4 regions of the Alteromonas naphthalenivorans genome follow, and region 1 is predicted to be linked to each of the others. Evidence: predicted binding sites of a transcription regulator. Region 1 holds the regulator's gene; each other region holds the start of a gene.
The links. The regulator sigma-54, encoded in region 1, starts transcription at its own class of promoters, with help from an activator protein. The targets are predictions, from matches to a motif close to GTTGGCACGNNNNTNGNNT.
Positions count from the first base shown of each region.

Region 2: a site for sigma-54 is predicted at 1,920-1,938, ahead of AMBT_RS02570 (PEP-CTERM sorting domain-containing protein). Genes of this name have one in related genera too.
Region 3: a site for sigma-54 is predicted at 1,670-1,688, ahead of AMBT_RS02605 (nidogen-like domain-containing protein). Genes of this name have one in related genera too.
Region 4: a site for sigma-54 is predicted at 2,223-2,241, ahead of AMBT_RS14910 (CmpA/NrtA family ABC transporter substrate-binding protein). Genes of this name have one in related genera too.

Region 1 is NC_015554.1:3,296,174-3,300,390, reverse strand. It holds gene AMBT_RS14410 (HPr family phosphocarrier protein) at 1-209, opposite strand, end outside; gene rapZ (RNase adapter RapZ) at 209-1,054, opposite strand; gene ptsN (PTS IIA-like nitrogen regulatory protein PtsN) at 1,093-1,536, opposite strand; gene hpf (ribosome hibernation promoting factor) at 1,545-1,832, opposite strand; gene AMBT_RS14390 (RNA polymerase factor sigma-54) at 1,862-3,346, opposite strand; gene lptB (LPS export ABC transporter ATP-binding protein) at 3,422-4,147, opposite strand; gene lptA (lipopolysaccharide transport periplasmic protein LptA) at 4,150-4,217, opposite strand, start outside.
Region 2 is NC_015554.1:605,075-609,291, forward strand. It holds gene prsT (XrtA/PEP-CTERM system TPR-repeat protein PrsT) at 1-881, opposite strand, end outside; gene AMBT_RS02570 (PEP-CTERM sorting domain-containing protein) at 988-1,884, opposite strand; gene AMBT_RS02575 (hypothetical protein) at 2,248-2,541, shown strand; gene AMBT_RS02580 (DEAD/DEAH box helicase) at 2,551-3,795, opposite strand; gene AMBT_RS22100 (DUF1272 domain-containing protein) at 3,988-4,217, shown strand, end outside.
Region 3 is NC_015554.1:612,173-616,389, reverse strand. It holds gene AMBT_RS02615 (efflux RND transporter periplasmic adaptor subunit) at 1-257, opposite strand, end outside; gene AMBT_RS02610 (PA4780 family RIO1-like protein kinase) at 567-1,424, shown strand; gene AMBT_RS02605 (nidogen-like domain-containing protein) at 1,748-2,992, shown strand; gene AMBT_RS02600 (invasion associated locus B family protein) at 3,067-3,612, shown strand; gene AMBT_RS02595 (PQQ-dependent sugar dehydrogenase) at 3,762-4,217, opposite strand, start outside.
Region 4 is NC_015554.1:3,422,629-3,426,845, forward strand. It holds gene AMBT_RS14905 (ABC transporter permease) at 1-573, opposite strand, end outside; gene AMBT_RS14910 (CmpA/NrtA family ABC transporter substrate-binding protein) at 610-2,025, opposite strand; gene AMBT_RS14915 (methyl-accepting chemotaxis protein) at 2,442-3,770, opposite strand; gene AMBT_RS14920 (glycosyl transferase family protein) at 3,970-4,217, opposite strand, start outside.

The sequences.
Region 1 (4,217 bases):
TCATTACCTTCAACCACAACGTTTACCTGTTCACCTTGGTGGCTTTCCAGCATCATTAAGCCCAGCACACTGTTAGCATCGGCTTTCTTATCGCCTTTCACCAACACGATTTTTGCGTCAAATTGATTGGCTAATTGAACCAACTGTGTGGCAGCGCGGGCGTGTAAGCCCAATTTATTGACTATGGTAAGTGTTTTTTCGATTGTCATTACTGATTTAACTCGCGGTGGCGAATTTGTACATCGGGATGCATTTCGCCAAAGGTTTTCGCTAACGATTGAGCAATAAATACTGAGCGGTGCTGACCGCCGGTACAACCAATCGCAATGGTGACATAACTACGGTTATTGCGTTCTAAGTGTGGCAGCCATGTAGTGATTAGGTTCTGAATTTGCCAAATAAATTTGGTTACAACAGGCTGGGAACCTAAAAATACTTCTACGGGGGCATCTAAACCAGTTAAGTGTTTTAAATCGGGTTCCCAATGCGGGTTGGGGAGAAAGCGGGCGTCAAATACATAGTCGGCGTCTTTGGGGATACCGTGCTTAAAGCCAAACGATTCAAACACCAATACTAGGCGAGAGCTTTTCTTGCCTAGAATTCGTTCGCGGATAAGCTCTGCGAGTTGATGAATAGTGAGTTTATCCGTATCAATGTACAAATCGGCGCGCTCAACAATAGGCGCAAGCAAGTCTGATTCGGCTTTTATCGATTCAGATAAAGATTTGTTGAGCTTAGCTAGCGGATGTAATCGGCGGGTTTCGCTGAAACGCTTCACCAGTACATCGTCACTCGCGTCGATGTACACAATGGTCATAGACCACGATGAGGGTAGGTAATCTAAGATCTCTACCAAGTCCGCTGGATTTTTGGGTAGGTTTCTTACATCGATACTTACCGCAACTTGGTCATATTCATCAACCACGGTATGGGTCAGAGTAGGGAGAAGGTTAACCGGAATATTATCTACGCAATAGTAACCTAAATCTTCAAGGGCACGTAGCGCAACTGATTTTCCTGAACCGGATCGACCACTGATAATAATCAGTTTCACCTGCATTTCTCCCTTTTAAAATATGGTGCAGTGCTTTTTTAGCTTAAAGCCGTAATGATGTCATCACTGGTGGAGGCCCGCCTAATGGCTTTCACCGTTTCTTTATCACTTAGCTTACCCGCCACGGTAGCGAGTGTTTGTAAGTGACCTTCTGTTTTCTCTTCTGGCACTAATAGGGCAAAGAATATATCTACGGGCTGATCGTCAAGCGCATCAAAATCGATGGCAGGGTTGCTGGTTACAATAATGGCGATAACGTGTTCTAAGCCCGGTAATCGACCGTGGGGCAGAGCAATACCATTGCCAATACCCGTACTCCCCATTCGTTCACGGGTTAGTAGACTATTTAATACACTAGCCTGATCGATGTCGGGATTATTTTTAGCAGCAATGTCGCTAATAATCTCTAGAATACGTTTTTTACTGTTACATTGAACCGCACACTCGGTGCGGTCCAAACTTACTATGGCTTGAATTTCCATACTAATATTTAGTGCTTTTTCAGCTTTTCCTTATGCTTGATAACTTGCCTGTCGAGTTTGTCGATCATGCTGTCTATCGCCGCATACATGTCTGTATTATGAGATGAAGCAAACACTTCTGCGCCGCTAAGGTGCATGGTGGCTTCGGCTTTTTGATTGAGTTTTTCGACGTTCAGGATGACATGCACATTAGATATGTGATCAAAGTGACGCTCTAGTTTGCTGAACTTAGTATCGACATAGCTACGCAAAGAATCAGTAATTTCGACATGATGACCGGTAAGGTTGATTTGCATATTTCGTCTTCCTTAAATTATCAAGGCCTTTAAATAAGGCTTTTGCGTTGGTTTGACGGCGGAATCGATAACGATTCCCGGTATTTTGCTATTGTTCGCCGGGCTACTTTAATGCCTTGTTCGGCCAACAATTGAGCAATCTTGCTATCGCTTAATGGCTTGCTGGGCGTTTCCGCTGCCACAAGCTTTTTAATTAGTGCGCGAATAGCGGTAGATGAACACTCACCACCAGATTCCGTTGCTACATGGCTAGAGAAGAAATATTTCAACTCGAAAATGCCACGAGGGGTATGCATATACTTTTGCGTGGTGACTCGTGAAATGGTGGATTCATGCATATCTACCATTTCTGCGACATCATTTAGCACCATTGGTTTCATCATTTCTGGGCCGTGCTCGAAAAAGCCCATTTGTTGCTGCACAATACAGTTTGCTACTTTCATCAAGGTGTCGTTTCTTGACTCAAGGCTTTTTATAAACCACTTGGCTTCTTGCATATGCGAGCGAATAAATTGCGAATCGCTGCTGTTTTTAGAGCGTCGGCTCATGGCAGCGTATTGTTGATTTACGCTTAATTTTGGCAAGCTGTCGGGATTAAGTTCTACTACCCAACGGCCATTCTTTTTGTTTACCGAAACATCAGGAATAACGTATTCGGGTTCTTTAGTAATTAATGCACTGCCAGGACGAGGATTCAACGTTTGCAATAAGCGCATGGCTTCGCGAAGTTGATCTTCTTTCAAACGGCTCTTGCGCATTAACGTACGGTAATCTTTGCTGCTCAGCAGGTCTGAGTACTCATTAATAAGCTGTCTGGCTTCGGTCAGCCATGGCGTATCGTCCGAGAACTGGCGAAGCTGCACGAGCAAACATTCTTGCGGTGTACGTGAACCTGAACCAATAGGGTCGAACATTTGAATACGTTTTAGTACACATTCAACTTCGTCCATTTCTACCAACTCTTCAACATCGTCAGAGTTTACCGATTCTAAAATCTGTTCAATGGGTACGTTAAGGTAACCAGATTCATCGATGGAGTCGATAATGGCGGTAGCAATGGCGCGGTCTGTATCTGAAAACGGGGTTAAACGCATCTGCCAAAGCAAATGGTCTTGAATATTGTCGGTGGTTTCACCCTGAAACAGTTGGTCGTCATCATTATTAGATGGGCCAGGAGCGGGGGCAGAAGAGGCCGAGTAATACTCATCCCATGTGCTGTCGATTGGCAACTCGTCGGGAAGGTCGTTCTTTTCAAGCGCGTCACCAGCTTCCAACGAATCGCTAGATGCAGTGGGAGCCGCTTCCACAGAAGGGTCGTCTCCATCCATGTTGTTTTTCTCAACCGGGTGGTCATCACCGCCTTCTTCAACTTCTAAAAGAGGGTTTGAGTCAAGTGCTTCCTGAATCTCTTGCTGCAGGTCGAGCGTAGACAACTGCAGCAGCTTGATTGCCTGCTGCAACTGCGGTGTCATGGTAAGTTGTTGACTGAACTTTAGCTGTAAAGATGGTTTCATCTACGTCTTATTTTTAAACTCTTGTTGTGAATATACCCGTGCTTAAAACTGAAAATGACAATTCGGTTACAGTAACTATAGCCTGAATTGTTCTCCTAGGTATACATCCCTTACTTTCTGATTACTTAAAACTTGTTCTGCCGTCCCTTGCGCGATGAGTTCGCCTTGGCTCACAATATACGCTTTCTCACACACATCCAGTGTTTCTCTTACGTTGTGATCGGTGATGAGGATTCCAATTCCTCTGTCACGAAGATGTTGAATGATCTTCTTTATATCATTAACCGATATAGGATCAACACCAGCAAATGGCTCATCAAGCAAAATAAATTGCGGATCGGCTGCTAATGCTCGTGCGATTTCTACTCGGCGGCGTTCACCACCGGATAAACTCATACCCGTACTATTACGTATATGGTTGATATTAAATTCATCAAGTAGCGCATCGGCTTCTTGTTCTTGTTCTGATGAACTTAACCCTTTACGGGTTTGCAAGATAGCCATGATGTTCTCAAACACCGTCAATTTTCTAAAAATAGAGGCTTCTTGCGGCAAATACCCAATACCGCGGCGAGCACGTTCGTGCATGGGCTCGTGAGTTAATTCGCTGTCATCAATACTGATTTTGCCCTTATCTAGGGGAACTAAGCCAACAATCATGTAGAAGGTAGTCGTTTTACCGGCACCATTAGGGCCGAGTAGTCCAACGATTTGCCCCGTCGATACTGATAAGCTTACATCGCGAACCACTTGACGTGCTTTATAAGCCTTTGCAAGGCTCTGTGCGCTCAACGTTGCCATGATTAGTTGTCGTCCGCCTTATCGTCTTCGTTATTCGATGACGCTTTACGTATTGCCTCAGGGGTAAATA
Region 2 (4,217 bases), 2.3 Mb from region 1:
GTTAGTGCTGCTAAAAGTTCGTCGAATACTTGCTTGGCTATCTCGGTTTGATTGTTCTTAGCGCGAAGCTGCCCTAAAAGTAATTTAACGTAAGGGTCCCCGGGGGTTTGATCTACTATTGTTTGGACAATTTTTAGTGCGGCATCATTACTGTCTATAGCCATATAGGCACTCGCCAAAGAACGCATGATAATGGGGTTTTCAGCAGACAAAGAGTGGGCGTTTTCCAAGAAACTCACCGCCTCTTGTGTATTACCTTGTTGATAGGCTAACTGACCGCGTAAATGAAGTGTTTGAGGGTTTTCTCCATACTCTCTTGATGCTATTTGGATATAAGATTTGGCTTTCTCAAAATTGCCTATGTAGAGGTAGTGGGATGCATAAGTTTGTAAAACGCGTAAGCTATTGGGTTGTAGTTCATTTGCTTGGTTTAAATATTGTATGGCTTCTTCAGGCTTTGCCGTTTGATGCTGCGCGCTGCTTTTAATCAGCAGTAATTCGAAAGCTATATCTTGCTTCAAACTAGAAGTATCAATACCCAAAATACGTGAGTAACTTTTCAACACAAGTAATGCTCGCGCGATTGTCACTGCGGTGAGGTTTTTATCAGCCCCTAGTTGTTCCGCATCATATAGCTCTTGTAAAGCAGCATCAAAAAAACCTTTTGTGTAGAGTATTTTTCCCATTAATATCTTCGAGGGCACGTGGCTTGGATTGGCCGCAAGAGCATTCTTCAAATGAATATATGCGCTTTCCGTGTCTTTTTGTGACATGGACTCTAAAGCAGACTCAAAATACTGCTCTTCAACCTCAATAGCTTTGCTCGATACAGAAAACAGCAGAAAAATTAAAGTGATGATGACAAGACGATTGTAATACATGAAGCAACCATTTGGCCTAGATAGGAATTTCAGTTTACGTAAGAATGTAAAGTGGATAAACAAAAACGACGCTTTACAGCGCCGTAGTGTCTCATTTGTAGCAAAGCTATTTCGACTTTTTACGTCTTAGCAATATTAAACCAGCACTTAAAAACAACGCTATGCCTGCGGGTTCAGGAACTTCTGTGGCTTTTACAATAAGGTTATTGATGGCGCCTGAGCCTGGAAGGTTAACTACCAGTTTAGTTACGTTAGTGTACAGCGATGCCAATTCCGTAGAAACAAAGTCTTTTCGTGCGTATTCATTGTTGCCTGGCGCTAGCACTTGGGTGCTGCCTGATGTGCCGTCGGCATAAAAAAAGTAGATGAGGTTTTGAGGCGACGTTGTATCTGTACGTTCAACCCCTTCAACGTCGAAAAAGTCTAAATTAAGAACATCTACTGGGCCATTGGTAAAATCAAATACAAAGAAACCACCGGGACGCGTCGCTTCATCATCTGGGTTTGTGCACGTTATTGCATCGCAAGCATGCTCATTTAAAATTAACGCATTCCCAGGGCGAGACCATAAGCCGCCTCCGGTTCCCGCTTGAGCTTTGATGTCTGCATAGTAGCTTTTGTAGTCGGTGAGCTGATCGTACTCATCGCCCGAGATAGCGCCTAACCAGCTACCGTTAACCTTGTCAAATTCAAGGTCAGGATCTTGAGTGTTGTTAGCCTGCGTATTAAAAGCTGCCTGTCTACTGCTATAATCTGGGTTAGTAGCATTTGAATCGTCATTACACACGCCCGTAACTCTATTTGTACCAGCAGCGGCGGCACCGTTCGTATTACAGCTTGAAATTAATATGCCCCAGTCAGCGTATTCGTCATCGATAACCTGTCCATTTTGAATTTTATTTAGATTTGCATCCAAATCAAAATCGACGACTCTAACTGTAGCCAGCACATTTGCTGACGACACACATAAAACAACACAAACCAACTGCTTTAACGACAACATTTAAGTTAAGCTCCATAATACGTTAAGTTTCACTTAAGCATGGATTGGGCCATCATTTAACCTCATGAATTAAAAGAGTTTGTTTTTAATTTTAACGTCAATTGTAAAGAAAGTTGACAGAGTGAGATAGAACTTCTTATACCTTAGTCTTAAGGTGCTGAGGTGAGATTTAAAGTGATGTGCCTTCATTCAACCTTCTCTTAGTATTTGCCAAAACTCATCTCACTGACTCAATACTTACCAAAAGTGCGCGGGCTCTATTCCATACTGGAAAAATAAACAAAATTTGCCGATAATCAAATCTTTAAACTATTGAAAGATAAAATGGAAACTCGACTCCCTCTGTACAAAAAGTTGTTGGTGATGTGTCGTATTGAACCTGGCTGCCTTGGGCCGCAGGGAGCAGACTATGTCGAGGAGTTCTGTGTTTTTGCTAAACAAAAACTGAAAGACAACCGTGGCCACTGTTTGCGTTGGGTTGTTAAACCTCGATATGACAAATCACTTCCTGAGCTAGAGTTTCAGATGAAGAACATTACGGTATCGCGTGAAAATGCTGACAAGTATATGAACAGCTTCGATATTGATATTGATGTTTTCGAAGAAGAGTTGGAAGAAACCCTTGCCGATTTAGTTGATGTGTTTTTTGAGCGATGAAGCGCTAAACTAGCGACGCTTTCTACGCCCTTTCGATCTACCTTTACCTTTCGGCTTGTCGTCAGCCTCAAAATTCCCGTATAAGTCTTCTTCAATCTTAGCAGCGGGTGGCTTCGGTTTTGGCTTCGGCGCAAATTCGGCAATGAAGGTCTTTTTAAATTGCCTGCCAAGAAGACGTTCGATGGTTTTTAGCTGCTTTGCTTCGTCGTCGCTGAATAGCGAAATAGCCAAGCCCTCTGACGACGCTCTGCCTGTACGGCCAATTCTATGAATATAGTCCTCAGCTACATAGGGCAGGTCGACATTAATCACGCATGGCAATTGCTGAATATCAATGCCTCTAGCGGCTAGGTCTGTTCCAATCAGTACTTTAATGCTGCCATCTCTAAAACCATTTAACGCTAATGTGCGTGCTTGCTGCGTTCTATTGGCATGAATAGACTCTGCAACAATACCTTTCGCTTCAAGTTCATTCCTTAACTCATCTGCGCCGCGTTTGGTACGCGTAAATACCAATATTTGAGACCAGTCATTATTTTCAATAAGGTGAATAAGAAGCTCGTTTTTTCGCTCTTTATCTACCGGATGCAATATTTGCGTAATCTTTTCAATGTGATCTTTAGCCCTAGCTAACTCGATAGTTTTAGGGGTGTTCAGCATCGTGGTTGCTAATGTTTTAATTTCTTTTGAAAACGTGGCTGAAAAGAGTAGCGTTTGACGTTTCTCTGGCAGAAGCTTTTGTATGTGATGAATATGGTCAATAAACCCTAAGTCCAGCATGCGGTCGGCTTCATCTAGCACCAATATTTCAAGGTGCTCGAAGTTAATATCACCTTGTTCATACAAATCTAGCAAGCGCCCTGGTGTTGCGATGAGAATGTCTACACCTTGGGCTAACGCATATTTTTGAGGTTCAATTCGCACGCCACCAAACACGGCGGTTGAGCGGACTTTTAGATTCTGGCTATATTGTTCCACGTTCTGGGCAACCTGTGCGGCAAGCTCTCTAGTAGGAGCTATGATTAGCGCGCGTACACAGTTAGGCTCAGAGCGAGGCTTGTCTGCCAATAGCTGCAAAATAGGCAGTGAAAAACTCGCTGTTTTCCCCGTTCCTGTTTGTGCAATCGCAATAAGGTCTTGTTTACTTAATATTGCTGGAATGGCTTCCTGCTGAATTGGAGATGGGGTGGTATAGCCCTTTTCAGCAACGGTATTTAAAAGTTCAGTACACAGGCCTAGCGCGCTAAATGACATAAAAGGGGAACCCACAACGCATTAAATTTGGCGTCATGATATTTGAAAATAAGAGTAGAGTACACTGCCTACCTTAAAACACACTATTTCTTACTTATGTCCTTTTTGACCCGCTAAGATTAAGTTTTTGCCCTACCATCCATGTACAAACAGGCATAATATCGTTATCAACAACCATCTGGGCATACCTCTATGTTGATACTTAAACCTAATTGCGAATGTTGTAATGCATCTTTACCTGCCAACTCATCAAAGGCTTACATTTGCACTTACGAATGTACATTTTGCGAAGATTGTTTGAAGGGAATATTGCAAGGCGTTTGCCCTAACTGCGGGGGGGACTTGCAACAAAGGCCTATACGCCCTGTAAAAGCGTATCGTCCGGGTTTGGGTTTACGGCATCATAGTGCAAGTAAAAAGAA
Region 3 (4,217 bases), 2.3 Mb from region 1:
CGCAGGTAAATCTCTGCCACTTTCCCCGCTGCTTGTGATGTTAATAAACGCTCTTGTTCTGAAAACAGCTCGCCAAATGCCTGACTGAATAAATCAATATTACCTTGCTCCACTTTTAGCACGTCTACGTCGCCGCTAGATACCACTAGCACGTCTTCAGTGTTTAGCATTATAGTAGCGCTTAGCGCTGCCAAAACTAACGCCCCCATTACATACCAATGTTTAAGATTTTTTTTCCGAGATAATTCTATTTTCATGGTGATCTGCCTTTTCCCTTTTCAACTGATAATGAAAAAGTCATGCCAAACATAAAAACAGTTACATTTCAAACGCTTAAGAAAACCCGTTCTATACAGCTTTCCATATCAAGTTCGATATCGAACAATAATGTTCGAATATTTGTAGGTAGTAAAAAAAAGGAAGAGCAGGATAGTTTTAGTCAAAAAGTGCCACGACTTCACTGCTCTTAGTTTTCAACACTGGTATACTGATTGAGCAATTAAAAAAATATACAGAGTACTTTTACTAAAGATGATGAAAATACAACTCAATTTAGCAGGCAATGAGTGAAGATACCTAAACGCCTACAACCCCTCGTCGATGATGGTTTAATTGATGAAGTACTAAGCCGCTTAATGAGCGGCAAAGAAGCCGATGTTTTTGTTGTTCGCTGTGGTGAACATGTTCGTTGTGCAAAAGTTTATAAAGATGCGGTTAAACGCAGCTTCAAAAAAGCAGCACAGTATCAAGAAGGCCGAAAAGTACGAGGCGGACGCCAAGCACGTGCCATGGGTAAACGTTCTAGTTACGGACGTCAAATAGAAGAAGAGATTTGGCAAACCGCTGAGGTTGATGCTTTGTCACGCTTAAATGAAGCTGGCGTACGTGTACCAGACACATATTGCTGTATTGACGGCGTACTGCTTATGGAGCTTGTGTCGGACGAACACGGCGATGTAGCGCCGCAGTTGGGGCATGTTAGCTTTAGCAAAGAAGAAGCAATAGCCCAGCATAAACTCATGATGCACAATATTATGCTTATGCTTTGCGCCGGTATTATTCACGGCGACTTGTCGGAGTTTAACGTTCTTGTTGACGACAAAGGCCCTGTGATTATCGATTTGCCACAGGCAGTTAATGCGTCAGCCAACAACAACGCCGAGGCCATGTTCGCCCGCGACGTTAATAATATTCGCCGTTATTACAGCGAGTTTGCTCCCGACCTTTTGAAAACTAACTACGCCAAGGAAATGTGGGCACTGTTTGAAGAAGCCAACCTAACGCCAAACTCTGTTCTTACTGGTGAATTTGAAGATGACAGTGAAGATGCTGATGTAGACGCAATTCTTGAAGAAATACAAGCAGCCGCAGATGAAGAGCAAGAACGATTAGCCCGTATTAATTTTTCTGATGATGATAATTGATAGATATATAAAGAAATAAAAATGGGGTCGGAGTACTTTTCGCCCGAGATTAGTTCATATCATGTACTCTAATCCCATTAATTCAGTGACCCCACTAATTCATAGATTTCGATGTTCTGCACTACATCAAACCCAAATTGATTAAATTTAATACAATCAGGCACTTACACCGTCAGCTTTACTTACACATTCTCATCATCTATATCGAAATAAAAAAATAATTCATATATATCAGCCAGTTAATCTATGGCATGAATTTCGCTAACTCCCCCCGCTACGCTATAAATAAAAATAAGAAACTATCTATAAGGATATAATTTTTAATGAAATTCAAGAACACACTCCTTGCTGCGTCTCTCTCTTTTGCCGCGTTCTCTTTGCAAACTCATGCTGACGTTATCATCTCAGGTATGGGCGGCCAAGCTGACTATGGCTCAGAACAAACATATACGGAGTTCGCGCCACTGTTCAATCTTCCCTTTAATGTCAATATTGATGGAGTCAACTTTGACACCTTTAGAGCATTTAAAAATGGGAATATCGATTTATTTAGCAGTGAACTTTCAAATTTAGAGCCTGTCTTAGCCACACTAAGCCCTTTTGTGGCAAGAGGAAACTACGACTGCGGAAGCTGTGGTGATACCTATATCGGCTCACCGTCAGAAGATGTTGTTGCCGTTACGTGGGTAGACATGAGTTTAGATGCATTTGCTAACGGCGATGATGAAACCAATCGTCAGAATACCTTTCAAGCACTAATCATCGACCGCTCTGACGATACAGGTCAAATTGGCGATATAGATATCGAGTTTCGCTACGATGAACTTTCTTATCGCGACGAAGGGTTCGAATTAAATCTAGATGGTACTTCTCTTGTTTTCGGTCAATCAGAGGCCGGAGTATATCTACCTAACGAAGAGTTTATTGCGTTACCTGGCAGCGGTACGGTAGACATTCTAGAACTCGTTAACAACTCAAATGTTGGCGAGGACGGTATATGGTCATATTCTGTTCGTAACGGTGAAGTGACCTTAGCGGGCTCTCAATCTGGAAGCGACGGTACGGGTACTGAGCTTGACCCTTTCATGCCTTCAGATGACGTAGATGGCAGTTGGGAATTCGAGTTTAGTATTACAGATGATGAAGTTATATTTATCGACCCTGACGTAGCGATTGGTTACGACTATGTAGTGGAGTCTGGTCCAGAGATTGCGTCAGTTATTTTACCAAGTGGCTTCGATGCTGATTACGAATTATGGTTGATGGGTACTTCTGGTTGGGAGTTCGCTGACAACCTTACAGCCGAAGAAGAGTACTTCTTTGGTCCTGACGGCGTGACTGAGTTTCGTATTTTGGGTATAGACACTACGAACATGATTGACCCAGACGATGCATTGGCATTTATTACTGGTTTGTCGTTCGTCGATACTGGCGGTGTAGTTATGACACAAACTCCCATTACTGAATTTGTTGCTAGCCCAACATCAGTAAGTGAGCCTAGAATGTTTTTCGTACTACTTTCTGCTTTTGGTTTGTTCGCCATCCGCGCTCGCAAAAGAACTAAATAAATCCGCTAGCGGTTAATGTTAATTACGTATTTGGGGCTTCGCAGCCCCTTCTTTGTTTACACTGGAAATTGACCATGAGTTTCATATTATCGCAGACCAGATTTGCGACATTTGCCGCCTTTTATCTCATATTCTCACTCAATCCTGGGGCACAAACATCCTCGAGTTCAACATCTACATCAACTACGCCTTCAATGTCTTCAAAAAGCAGCGTCTCAGAAAGGTGGAGCTATCAATGTAAAAATAAACATTGTTTCATTAGCCAAGTTTTAATTTCTCGCAACAAGGAAAAGGCGGGTATTGTAGGTGCTATAAATATTGCGATTTCTTCGCAAAAACTACCTATTGTTACCCTCAGGTTTAGCAATACTGCGGCGAAAGAATATGGTCTAGGGATAAAAATAGATGAAAGTAAGCCAATTCGCGTTAGTATTCAGCAATGTGACACTAAAGTGTGCGAAACCAATATGGTTGCAGACGATACCATGCTAGCAGAGCTTAAAAATGGCAAACGCTTTATGGTTGCTTTTATGAATACAGAAAAAGAACAAACAACACTCCCCTTTTCTCTTAGTGGCTTCACGCAAGCCTACGAAAAATTGCTAACCCACAGTAATTAATAGCAAGTAAGAAACAGGCTAAAACGGTAGATGTAGAATTTATGGGCCTAAATGCCCGCTACGCATTTTGACCGATTGGTAGGTAAAAAGCCCGATTTACTCGGGCTTTTTTGTGCTCTTTTAATTTAACCTAATACGCTTTTAGCCTGCTAATTATTGGGCCGAAGTTTTATTAAGCGGCCACCTTCTTTGTCTTCAAGTACATATATGTTGCCCTTGTTATCTTGTTCAACTTCACGAATCCGTTTACCCCATTCGTAACGTTCCGCCTCTTCAACATTCCACTTTTGACCATCTTGACTAAACGTAACCCGCACTAGCGCTTCTGAAGACAAGCCGCCAATGAAACCATTCCCTTTCCAACCTTTATGTAAATCACCTTTATAAATAATAAAACCCGCTGGGCTTATAGCAGGTACCCACGCATTTTCGGGTGCTTTATAAATAGGATAATCTTCGTGGTTCGGTATTTTTACACCTGAATAATGGTCGCCCTGCGAAACGATGGGGTAACCATAGTTGCGCGCTTTTTCAATAATATTAAGCTCATCACCATGACGGGGCCCCATTTCATGGGACCATAAATTCCCCTGTTCGTCGAAATC
Region 4 (4,217 bases), 130 kb from region 1:
TGAAAACATAGGATCATCGCTAACGTACAGCGCGCTCACTACCATAGTGACCAATGGCAACCATGCTAAAGGTGACACAGGTTTAAACAATTGAATCAGCGGATTAATTGCCGCATAAGCTGATTTACTTAGCCCACATAAAATACCGACAGGGACGGCAATCACTGAGGCAATGAGAAACCCCACCATGACGGTATAAAGACTTGTCCATATTTGATCAAAGAAGGTAGGTGAACCGGTGAACTCGCGAGTTTTTGGTTCGTAAGTTGGGTCTTGTGCAACCCGCGCGGCGTTGCGCTCTTCTTGCCTTGTGTAAAACGCATCAGCTTTGTCTCGCTGAGCACTATGCTCAGTAATAAGCGAACCTGCCTGCTCCCACACTTGAGCAGGACCAGGAAATTGCCCAAGCGAGGTATCAATACTTTTTGCCACACCATTCCAAATAGCGAGGAACATCAAAAGGCCAATAAGAGGCAGTAGTAAAGCGGGCGCACGACTATAAACCGCCCCCATGGTGCCGCTCATTGGTGATTTGGCTGGCGAAAAGCTTAATATATTTGCCATCTTACTCATGTTGTTCTCCGCTATTTGTGTATGACAGTGAAACTGTTAAAGAACAGTTTCACCCTTTAGCCCAATGCCAAACTGTTCAAGGTAAGCATTTGGCTTGCTACCGTCGTAGGTAACACCGTCGATAAATTCAGATTGAGGTGGTTTGAAGCCAGTTTCAGTAGCAAATGTTGGGAAGTCCGTCGCTTTTGCTTTTCCTTCGGCAATAAGCGCTTTTGCTGCCATCGCGTAAACCTCAGGCTTATACACTTTACGTGCAGTTTCTTTATACCAATCGTCTGATTTAGGCTCTGAAATTTGTCCCCAGCGGCGCATTTGCGTTAAATACCAAATCGCATCACTGTAAAAGGGATAAGTGGCGTTGTAGCGGAAGAATACGTTGAAGTCTGGTACTTCACGCTTATCGCCTTTTTCATATTCGAAGGTGCCTGTCATGCTGTTAGCCAATACATCTTCATCAGCGCCAACATAGTTACTTTTCGCTAAGATTTTTACTGCTTCTGGTCGGTTAGCGTTGTCATTTTCATCTAACCACATCGCGGCACGAATTAACGCTTTAACCACACGAATGTGAGTATTCGGGTACTTATCGGCCCACGCTTGGCTTACACCAAATACTTTCTCTGGGTTGTTTTTCCAAATTTCGTAATCGGTAATAACCGGCACACCAATACCTTTAAATACCGCCTGCTGGTTCCAAGGTTCGCCTACGCAATACCCATAGATAGTACCGGCTTCCATCGTAGCTGGCATTTGAGGAGGAGGGGTAACCGACAGCAAAGCTTCAGCATCAATCTGCCCAGCATTGTCACCTTTGTGTGGTGCATAGTAGCCTGGGTGAATACCACCGGCAGCAAGCCAGTATCGAAGCTCGTAGTTATGCGTCGATACAGGAAAAACCATACCCATGTTAAACGGCTTACCTGCATCACGGTATTCTTCAACCACTGGCTTTAAATAATCAGCTTTAATGGGGTGAACAGGTTTGCCGTCTTCTACCGGAATATGGGCTTTCATTTTTTCCCATATTTCGTTTGAAACAGTGATGCCATTACCATTTAGATCCATACTGAACGCTGTCACAACATGCGCTTCGGTACCAAAACCAATGGTTGCGCCAAGAGGTTGCCCTGCTAGCATGTGAGCGCCATCAAGTTGACCGTCAATGGTTCTATCAAGCAATACTTTCCAGTTTGCTTGGGCTTCTAAGGTGACATATAAACCTTCGTCTTCAAAAAAGCCTTTTTCATAAGCGATGGCCAATGGCGCCATGTCGGTCAGTTTGATAAAACCAAATTTTAATTCTTCTTTTTCTGGCCAACCCACTTTTTCATCGCTTTGAGCGCTAGCAAGTGGCGCGACTAAGGTAAAAGAAAGGGCTATCGCAGCGGTTAAGCCTGCTGTCATTTTTTTCTTTATTTGTTTGAGCATTGAAACGTTTTTAAACTTGGTCATTTATGTTTCCTTTAGCCAAAAAAAAACCCACCAGCGTAGACGAATAAACGTCGCGCTTGGTGGGCTTCGATGCCGAGCCTGTAATCATTAGTTAATGAGGTACAGGCGAACTTATTGTTTGGGTGTTAGTTGTTGCTACCAGTACTCAATGTACTTTTTTGTTTTGGTATTGCTTCATAGTATAACTGCCATTAATAAAGCAGAGTTCGTGCCAAAACCCTAACACACTGAAATAATAGGATTTAGCAAAAACACAAATGGTAATCATTCTTTTGCCTGAACAATAACAGTGCGTTTATTGCACTAGAAGTGTTCGATGCACGGCATAGGGATGGTTGATGCACAGCGGGGAGGAGAATAGAAACACGAGGGAGACACCACACTCCCCCTCAGTGCTTTATTTATCGTTTCAGGCTTTACAGCCGTTGGGTGAATTGACCAATGGCGTTTACGACTTCTGAGGAGCCATTTTGAATTTCGTTCATGACTTTGCCCGACTCAGTCGAGTACTCAAGCGCTTCTCTCGCTTTTTCCTGGCCCGCTTCAATAAGTTGCACCGCATTTTCGGTAAGCTTTCTGTTTTCATTTACCACACTGACAATTTCTTCAGTGGCAGTACTGGTTCTTGACGCAAGTTGGCGCACTTCATCAGCAACAACGGCAAAGCCTCTTCCTTGGTCGCCCGCTCTGGCGGCTTCAATTGCCGCATTCAACGCCAGTAAGTTGGTCTGATCGGCAATACCACTGATGCTTTTAACTAAATCAGCCACTTTTTGCGACTGTTCGTCGAGTTCGCGAATCCCCTCGCTAGCTGTCCCCATTTGCGAAGTGAGCTCCCCCATAATTCGCACCATACTACCCACTACCTCTTTACCTTTTTGAGCTTGTTCTCCCGTACCTTCCGATATATTGAAAGCAACATTAGCGGCCTCAGATATAGCAAATTCTCTTTGCATTTGTTCGGTGATCGCCGTAGCAAATTTAACAACCTTATAAAGCACGCCTTGATCGTTCCTAATAGGGTTGTAGGAGGCTTCCAACCATACATCATTGCCTCGACTATCTACCCGCTTAAAACGGTCTGAAAACATTTTTCCTTGCGATAGGTCACTCCAAAATTGACGATATTCTGGTGTGTCAACTTCATCCGCTGGGCAAAATATTTTGTGATGCTTTCCAAGAATTTGCTCTAATGAGTAGCCCATCGTCGATAAAAAATTATCGTTAGCTTTAAGAATTTTGCCTGTCAGGTCAAACTCAATTACCGCGGTGGAACGGTTTAATGCATCTAGCATATCGTTCATTTCACGACTTTTATTGATATTTTTGGTTTGCTCTGCCATGTACAGCGCGATACGCTCTACACCACCGGATTCGTTAGTAATTGGCTGCAATATACCTCTGAACCAGCGGTCTTCACCATTAGCATTAGCATTAGCATTAGCAAGATTTATCGCACCGTGCCAATGCTGTGCTTGCTTAATCGCGGCAATAAACTCTTTCGTGGCGGGCTGCCCCATCACTCCCTGAGGAATGAGGCTATCCATGGTTTTTCCATCGAGCGCATTAGATGAAAAATCTATTGCATCTGAAAAGCTGTCGTTCACTTTACTGATTTTGCCGTTTCTATCCAATTCGACATAAAGCATTTCAGCCCTGAGTTCACTTTCCACCGTATGAAATGATTCAACATCTTTGCGTAAACGCTCTACTTCTTCTAATAATTGCTTATTCTTAAAAAACATCCCGTGCTCCTCGACATTCGGGTATAGCATCTCGCTCACACAAACTTCCCATAACGTTTATGAGAGCAAGCGAGGATGCAAAGTCGTTATTGCTTTACTTGGCTGATCTAAAGATAGCAGAGGATTTACAAGTTACTTAATTATTAGAAGAATTTGGAAATAATTTGATTCTAAGACAACAGCATTAACTTCAAATGGCCTAATGCTGAGTGAAGGGTAACGCGGTTTTATCTCGTTGTACCCAGAGTTTTGTGGCAAGGTCTTTCGCTTCATCTACGTCATACCCTTCAAGTAAGATAAGGTAACTCACTAGGGTTGCGTGAATGGCTTGTTCCCCATAAAGATGCGAAGTCTCACCTCGCCAAACCGCGAGCATATCGTTCACGTTCATTTGCGTATCTTTGAGGGCCATTTTTTCTGTCAACTCTGGAAGAATAATTTCTTCGG